One region of the Lachnoclostridium sp. Marseille-P6806 genome, then DNA from elsewhere that is predicted to be linked to it. Evidence: predicted binding sites of a transcription regulator. Region 1 holds the regulator's gene; the other holds the start of a gene.
The links. The regulator NrdR, encoded in region 1, represses ribonucleotide reductase genes. The targets are predictions, from matches to a motif close to CACAANATNTTGTG.
Positions count from the first base shown of each region.

Region 2: the regulator NrdR is predicted to act here: its motif matches at 1,130-1,143, upstream of nrdD (anaerobic ribonucleoside-triphosphate reductase).

Region 1 covers NZ_CAXSLG010000001.1:93,885-98,168, forward strand. The annotation lists gene argS (arginine--tRNA ligase) at 1-58, opposite strand, end outside; gene ACESON_RS00360 (hypothetical protein) at 194-559, opposite strand; gene efp (elongation factor P) at 522-1,079, opposite strand; gene aroQ (type II 3-dehydroquinate dehydratase) at 1,336-1,770, opposite strand; gene ACESON_RS00375 (shikimate kinase) at 1,770-2,288, opposite strand; gene ACESON_RS00380 (YqeG family HAD IIIA-type phosphatase) at 2,492-3,001, opposite strand; gene nrdR (transcriptional regulator NrdR) at 3,020-3,475, opposite strand; gene ACESON_RS00390 (YlmC/YmxH family sporulation protein) at 3,612-3,848, opposite strand; gene ACESON_RS00395 (hypothetical protein) at 3,946-4,284, opposite strand, start outside.
Region 2 covers NZ_CAXSLG010000003.1:136,161-140,444, reverse strand. The annotation lists gene ACESON_RS04800 (D-alanyl-D-alanine carboxypeptidase family protein) at 1-865, opposite strand, end outside; gene nrdD (anaerobic ribonucleoside-triphosphate reductase) at 1,419-3,602, shown strand; gene ACESON_RS04790 (N-acetyltransferase) at 3,656-4,099, opposite strand; gene ACESON_RS04785 (MarR family winged helix-turn-helix transcriptional regulator) at 4,117-4,284, opposite strand, start outside.

The sequences.
Region 1 (4,284 bases):
CACAGCCGGCAAATGCCGCCTTCATTTCATCAGCAATCAAATCAAGAAATTTTTTCACGTTTCCTGTCTCCTTTTATTCCATTCCTGCCGTCTTCTGATGACTGAAATCCAACTCCAGACATACGGCTCTTTTCCTTAGAAACTGATCTATTATTATAAAGGAATTTCAAAAAAAATTCAAGTCATTCAGAACTTACATTTCCCTGTTTTCCTGATAGATTTCCTGATTGTTTTCCTGAATTCTCTGAATATGCTCCAAAGAAAGGGTGTCCCTCTGCCTTATACAGAAACTAACCGCTATCCCCCAAAATACAAACGCTTCACTGGCATGGAATGCAGAATTTGGCTTTTCCTGTCGAAAATGCAAAATCCCACACCCAGATTGTGCAGAATCCAGCCTTTCTACTCCTAAATACCAAAACCCATACTCAAATTGTGCAGAATCCAACTTTTCCGCCTCTAAATGCAAAAAACCGCCTCGGCCAAGGCCGAAGCGGTTTTTGCATTTATCTGCTTTAAAATTATGCTCTGGAAAGATACTCACCAGTACGGGTATCAATCTTAATCTTATCGCCGTTATCCACAAATAAGGGAACGTATACGGTAGCGCCTGTTTCAACAACAGCCGGCTTGGTTGCGCCCTGTGCGGTATCGCCCTTGAAGCCCGGCTCTGTGCTGGTAATCTCCAGCTCAACGAACAGCGGAGCCTCAACAGAGAATACTTTTCCGTTGTAAGAGCAAACCTTAACAACTTCGTTCTCTTTTACAAACTTCAGAGCATCGCCAATCACATCGGGAGTCAGAGCGATCTGCTCGTAGTTGTCCATGTTCATGAAGTTGAATAAATCACCATCTGCATACAGATACTGCATGTCTACACGGTCAATTCTTGCAGACGGGAACTTCTCAGTCGGACGGAAGGTTCTCTCTACTACGGAACCGGTCATAACGTTTTTGATTTTGGTTCTTACGAATGCAGCACCCTTGCCCGGCTTAACGTGCTGGAACTCTACGATCTGATATACTGCACCCTCGATTTCCAGGGTAATGCCGTTTCTAAAATCACCTGCTGAAATCATGTGATATTCCTCCTTGAATTTACGTACTGTTTTACGCGATTAATCTATTCTATAATATAATAAAAGATACGTTTTTTCAACCTTTTTTTTTCGTCTCCTAAAAATCCCCGTATCAGTTCAGCCCTGCAAAGGTTCAAACAGAAAAATGCGTTGAAAACTTATTTTCATAAGGCAGACGCCCGCTTCCTCTTGTTCCCCTGTAAAGGGGCAAAAAGATATATGGCAGAACCGTTAGAAATCCTCAGCTGGAAAAAAATTATCCCTCTTCTCCTGTTAGATAATCCATCGCCAGATCATAGCCCCGAAGTCCAAGCCCCACAATCTGTCCGGTGCAGACCGGAGCAGTCACAGACGTATGGCGGAACTCTTCCCGCTTATGAACATTGGAAATATGAACCTCAATAATCGGCACCTGAATGGATGCCAGAGCATCCCGCACGGCGTAGCTATAGTGGGTAAATGCTCCTGGATTAATAATAATTCCCTCTACACCTGTATGGTATGCCTCCTGAATCTTGTCAATCAATCCGCCCTCACAGTTGCTCTGAAAAACCTCCAGCTCATGTCCCTCAGCGGCAGCCTTTTCCTCCAGATGCTTCACCAGCCATTCATAATCCCTGGTTCCGTAAATTCCCTTTTCCCGAATGCCCAGGAAATTCAAATTTGGTCCGTTTAAAACAAGAAGCTTCATTAATTCTTCCCCTCTTTCTCTCTTATCAGATGCACAATCTCTTCCACGGTTTTCCCGTCCACATCTACAATCTGATGAGCTGCCTGACGATAAATAGGATTCCGGTAGGCCAAAAGTTCTTCCGCCCGCTGCTTCACATCAGTTCCCTGAAGAAGAGGTCTGGTGGTATCTCCCTTTAACCGTTCTATCACCGTTTCTGCTTTTACCTGAAGAAAAATCACCTGTCCCAGTTCCCTTAAAAGAGCTCTGTTTTCCTCCCTGAGAGGCAGTCCTCCTCCCACTGAAATTACCTTCGGCTCCGTTTCCTTCTGCAGCTTTTTTAATACAGCAGTCTCCGTTTCCCGGAAAAATTCCTCCCCCTTCAACCGGAAAATATCAGAGATGGTCATGCCCGCTTCCTCTTCTATCATCTGATCCGTATCCACTAACGGAATTCCTGCTGTCTGGGCATAGGCCCGTCCCACACTGGTCTTGCCTGCTCCCATAAATCCAATAAAAATCACATTTTCTCCGCTCATACTCCCATCTCCCATGTAAATATTTTTCTCTCTTCCCAGTCCATGCGTGCCTTCCGGCGCCTACTTTTGACAGCATATTCCCCTGGCTCAAAACTTCCGGCAAAAACGCTCCCCTGGCTCAAATCTCCCAGCAAAACGCCCCCAAACTCAAACCTTTTCACAAAACGTTTCCAGGCCCAAACCTCGCGCCCAAACATCTCCCGTCATTTTTTCTGGCTGGAATGAGATTTTTTATAGCAATGTAAAATAGGAGCCTCCAAATATCGTTTCAATACAATCTGGATCTCCTCTCTGGGGTTAATGGGCTTCACTAAAATCCCGTAAATCCCACAGCGATTGGCCCCGTAAACATCTGTAAACAGCTGATCTCCCACAAACAGGGTTGTCTTTCTGTCTGTTCCCATCAGCTCCATCGCCCGGAGATAATTTTTTCTTCCCGGCTTTCCTGCCTTATAAATATAAGGAGAATGTACGGCAGCTGCAAAGGACGCCACCCGAGGTTCCTTATTGTTGGACAAAAGGCAGGTTTTTATGCCCAGTCCCCGAAGCCGTTCAAACAGCTCCACCGCCCTTTTATCTGCCGGAGCACCATGCTCCACCAGCGTATTGTCAATGTCAAAAATCACGCCCCGAATACCCTTTTTTTGCCACTGCTCCCATGGAATCTCATAGGTGCTGTTGAGCCATTCACGGGGATAAAACTGTTCCAGTATCAATGCTTTTTCTCCTGTTTATTTGTTCTGAAGAAGCTTTCCCAGCTCCTCCATAAAGGTGTTCACATCCTTAAACTCCCGGTAAACAGATGCAAAACGCACATAAGCCACCTCGTCTAACTGCTTCAGCTTGCGCATCACCAATTCACCGATTACCGTAGTCTCCACTTCCTTTTCCTCCATGTTGAAAATCTGATTTTCAATCTCATCAATCATGGCATTGATCTGCTGTGTGGACACCGGCCGCTTGTGACAGGAATGAATAATTCCCGACTCAATCTTGGAGCGATCATAGGTTTCCCTGGACCGATCCTTTTTAATTACCATCAGGGGCATTGTTTCCAGTTTCTCATAGGTAGTAAACCGCTTTCCGCACTTTTCACACTGACGGCGTCGGCGTATGGAGCTGTTATCATCAGCAGGTCTGGAGTCGATTACCTTTGTATCCTGTGCATTGCAGTATGGACATTTCACTTCCTCTTTCCTCCTCATTCTCTGTAAAAACCCATGGGGTTTTGTCTGTAAATATTACATTTATTTTACATGACATAACCAAGATCCGCAAGCAGTTTTCACTGCAATCCCCCGGCCGCCATACTCCCCCCTTTTCTCACACACCGCTGCATGCCTTTTCCACATCCTTCAGACGTCTGATTTCCACAAGAATAATGTCTGAGCCAATCTGCCTGACATCGCGAAAGGAAATCACATACTCCTTTTCCCTTCCGAAAATCCCGCACAGACAGCCCGGCCCCGGTACAATCAGGTGAGTAATACAGCCAGTTTCCGGATCAAACTCCACATCTCCCACATATCCCAGACGTCTGCAGTCGCAGATATTAATCACTTCTTTTTTTTTAAATCAAAAATGCGCACAGAACCACCCCATTTCTTCCTGGTATATTCTATGCGCATCTTGATCATATGGTTCCATCCGGAAATCATTACCGAAACAGCTCTTTACCAAAGAAAAACTGCTGCAGCCCTGCAACCAGATTCTCCGGCAAATCAAATTCCGGCTCCGGCATCTGAGGAACCTCAGGAATACCGATTTCAAATCCTCCTCCGTATCCTGAAATTCCTACAAACAGAAAAAGTCCCCACATAAAAACAGTTAAAATCAAACCTCCCAGGGACAGCCCCAGCCCTGCCTTGGCCCGTCCGCTCATCGGTTCGTTTCCTTTTGACAGAAGGGCAAATAAAATTCCCAGTCCGCCGAAAATAAGTCCCCCGTAGCAGCAGCACGTCATCACAACTGCCAGGATTCCCATAACCAGAGAAGC
Region 2 (4,284 bases), on a different contig from region 1:
TTACAGCATTCTGAAAGTTCCGGAAGCCAAAGGAAAGAAGCTCGGTGCTGTCAGTAAAATACTGCCGGGGCTGGCCCTTTAAGACAACAGAAACCAGTCTTCTGCCGTCTTTTTCTGCATAAGTAACCAGCGTATTTCCTGCGGCCTGAAGATAACCGGTTTTTCCTGCCTTTGCCGGGGAATAATAAAAATCATCGCCTTCTTTTAACAGGCGGTGTTCCTGATTGACAGTCAGACCGCCGGGATAATTGATAGTAGGAGCCAGCTTATGGTTTTTTACAGAACTGATCTCCAGAAGGGTTTCGTTCTGGTAGGCAGCCTGGGCAATCAGGGCCATATCGTAGGCAGTGACATACTGGGTATCGCCGTTCAATCCGGAAGGATTATCAAAATGGCTTTCCGTACAGCCCAGCTCGGCCAGCTTGTCATTCATCATATCCACAAAGGCCGGAATAGAACCAGCTACATGCTCAGCCAGGGCATTGGCTGCCTGATTGGCAGAAACAAGAAGAAGTCCGTAGAGGCAATCCTCTACAGTAAGGGTATCTCCGGGGACAACGCCCAGTTTGTTTCCGCTGTCAGATTCCACACTGTTGCAGGCGGTTTCTGTGAAAGTAACCATTTCATCCGGCTGCGCGTGTTCCAGAACGATCAGAGCAGTCAGAATTTTGGTAATGCTGGCAGGCGGGTATGGAACATGGATATTCTGTCCGAAGAGAATGGCTCCGGAATCGGCGTCCATAACGATTCCAGCTTCGGCCTGAATTCCTGTATCAGCCGGCCAGTCCGGTCTGGCCCAGGCAGTGCCGGTAAAAAGCTGGCAGGCCAGCAAAAGGCACAGTAATTGTTTTATCTTTTGTTTCAATGGAAAATTACCTCCAATTCTGATCAAATTCACACAATCTTATCATACCGTATTGAGGAGGATTATTCAAGAGAAAATCTGCCGGCCATTTGTTGTAATAGTTCAGCCTGAACTGTTACTATTTGTCTGAAAACAGTCTCCTTTTCCTGGTTTTCTGCGCTACAAATTGGTTCAAAATATTATTAAAATTCCTCTTCCAATCCAGAGGGTTTTGTAGTATGATATTACAGGACACCAGATATAGATAAAAATGGTGAAATAAAAAACAATATCTAGTATGCATCTCCCCTTTTTTCAGATAGATAGTATCTGTTCAGAACGGAGTATCTTCTTGTTCGGCAAAGCCGGACAAGAAGCATCGGAGATTCCTCCGATGTGAGAACTGGCAGGAAAATTCGCTTACAAGCAAGCTTGACACGAATTTTTCTGCTAGTTCTCCCGCCGCCCTGAATAGTTACGATAGATAGCGGAAAAGGGGAAAACGGCTGTCAGTCCGGCACAAGCGGGGGCTGACATTGAGGCATAATTATAGAAGTAAGGGAGCTGCAGGAAAATGGAAGTAAAGACCAACGTAATTAAAAGAAACGGCAAGGAAGTGTCTTTTGATATTTCTAAGATTGAGAATGCAATCCGGAAGGCAAACCAGAATGTAGAGCGGATTCATCAGATGAATGATTATCAGATCCGGGCAGTTGCAGACAACATTGCTCAGCAGGTTGGAGAATTCACCCACGCTGTGAACGTAGAGGATATTCAGGATATGGTAGAGACCGGCATTATGGAAATGCGCGGTTACGAGGTTGCGCAGAAGTATGTGCGTTACCGCTACAAACGGGAGCTGACCCGTAAGTCCAATACCACAGATAATGGAATCCTGTCTCTGATCGAGCATATCAATGAAGAAGTAAAGCAGGAGAATTCCAATAAAAACCCAGTGATCAACTCCACACAGAGAGACTATATGGCTGGTGAGGTCAGCAAGGATTTAAGCCGCCGGGTACTTCTGCCAGAGGAGATTGTACAGGCTCATGAGGCAGGAATTATCCATTTCCATGACACAGACTATTATGCTCAGAAGGAGCACAACTGCGATTTGATCAATCTGGAGGATATGCTTCAGAATGGTACGGTAATCAGCGAAACTATGATTGAAAAGCCCCACAGCTTCTTTACCGCCTGCAACGTAACGACACAGATTGTAGCTCAGGTGGCCAGCAATCAGTATGGCGGCCAGTCCTTTACCCTGTCTCATCTGGCTCCCTTTGTGGATGTCAGCCGTCAGAAGCTGAAAAGAAGCGTGACTGCAGAGCGCCAGGAATGCGGCGAATCCATGGATGAGGCTATTATCAATAAAGTAGTAGAGCGCCGTCTGCGGGAAGAGGTAAAGAGCGGAATTCAGACCATTCAGTATCAGTTGATTACTTTGATGACCTGCAACGGACAGGCTCCCTTTGTAACCGTGTTTATGTACCTGGACGAGGTTCCGGAGGGACAGACAAGAGACGACCTTGCCATGATTATTGAAGAAGTTCTGATCCAGAGAATGCAGGGCGTAAAAAATGAAAAGGGCGTATGGATTACACCAGCGTTCCCGAAGCTGATTTATGTGCTGGACGAGGACAATATTACTGAGGATTCCAAGTACTGGCATCTGACAGAGCTGGCAGCCAAATGTACAGCAAAGAGAATGGTTCCGGATTATATTTCTGCCAAGATTATGCGCCAGTTAAAGAGAGGCAATGTATATACCTGTATGGGATGCCGTTCCTTCCTGACTGTGGAGGATTCTCAGCGCAATCCCGATGGAAGCCACAAGTTCTACGGACGTTTCAACCAGGGTGTTGTGACCATTAACCTGGTGGATGTGGCATGTTCCTCTGAGGGAGATATGGATCGGTTCTGGGAGATTCTGGAGGAACGTCTGGAGCTTTGCCACCGGGCGCTTCGCTGCCGCCATGAGCGCCTTCTGGGCACTATCTCTGATGTAGCTCCGATTCTGTGGCAGAACGGCGCTCTGGCCAGACTGAAAAAGGGCGAAACCATTGATCGTCTGCTGTTTAACGGTTATTCCACCATTTCTCTGGGTTATGCAGGCCTTTACGAAATGTGCGTTCGGATGACCGGAAAATCTCATACTTCACCGGAGGGCAAGCCCTTTGCTCTGCAGGTAATGCAGAAATTAAATGACAAGTGTGCAGAGTGGAAGGTAGCGGAAAATATCAGCTATTCTGTGTACGGAACTCCTATGGAGTCCACTACCTACAAATTTGCCAAATCCCTGCAGAAGCGGTTTGGCATTATTCCGGGAGTAACGGATAAAAACTACATTACCAACAGCTACCATGTTCATGTGTCTGAGGAGATTGACGCTTTTGAGAAACTGAAATTCGAATCTGATTTCCAGAAGCTGTCACCGGGCGGCGCTATCAGCTATGTAGAGGTGCCCAATATGCAGAACAACATTCCGGCTGTTCTGACGGTTATGAAGTTTATTTATGACAACATTATGTATGCGGAGCTGAATACCAAGAGCGATTACTGCGAGTGCTGCGGCTATGACGGAGAGATTAAGATTGTGGAAGATGAGTCCGGTAAGCTGGTGTGGGAGTGTCCCAACTGCGGAAACCGGAATCAGGACAAGATGTCTGTAGCCAGAAGAACCTGCGGATATATCGGAACCCAGTTCTGGAACCAGGGACGGACTCAGGAGATTCGGGATCGGGTACTGCACCTGTAATGCAATGATTAAACAAAAATTTAGATTTCTGAAATAAAAAATCCGGCCAGTTCCTATTTATTGGGAACTGAGCCGGATTTTTTCCAAACCATCGTATATTCTTTTTCCCCTGTAGCTTCCTCCATTCCTTCTGACAGGACGGAAAAGCCCTCTCTGCCATAGAATGCGGCTGCCCGTGAGTTTTTCTGATAAACATTCAGGGAAAGCGTGTCATATTTCTGCTTCGTATAAGTTAAAAGCTGCCTTCCGATTCCGCAGGAACGGCAGTTTTTGGCTACGAAAATTCCGGCAATATAGTTGTCTATCATGCCAAGAAAACCCAGTATCTTTTCGTCTGTAACATAGACAAAAACCTTTGACTGGAGCAAGGCCTTTTGTACCTCGTGAAAATGAGAGCGCCAGTAACCATCCGGTACAAACGGATGCGCATCTTCATTGCCAGAAAGCCATATCTTCATAACCTGTTCAGTATCTGATGTCTGAAATTCTCGAATCACGTTTTTCCTCCTCACATTTATAAGATAGTTTCCAGATGTTTTTTTAATCCGTCGCGATATTTCTTTGTAAGAGCTAAATATTGCTGCTGTTCTTCCGGTGTCCACTCATTCCAGATCCTGTTTTCAATCTCATGGAGAGGACGTATTTTTTCTAATGAAAATTGTTCGCCTTTTTCAGTCAGGCA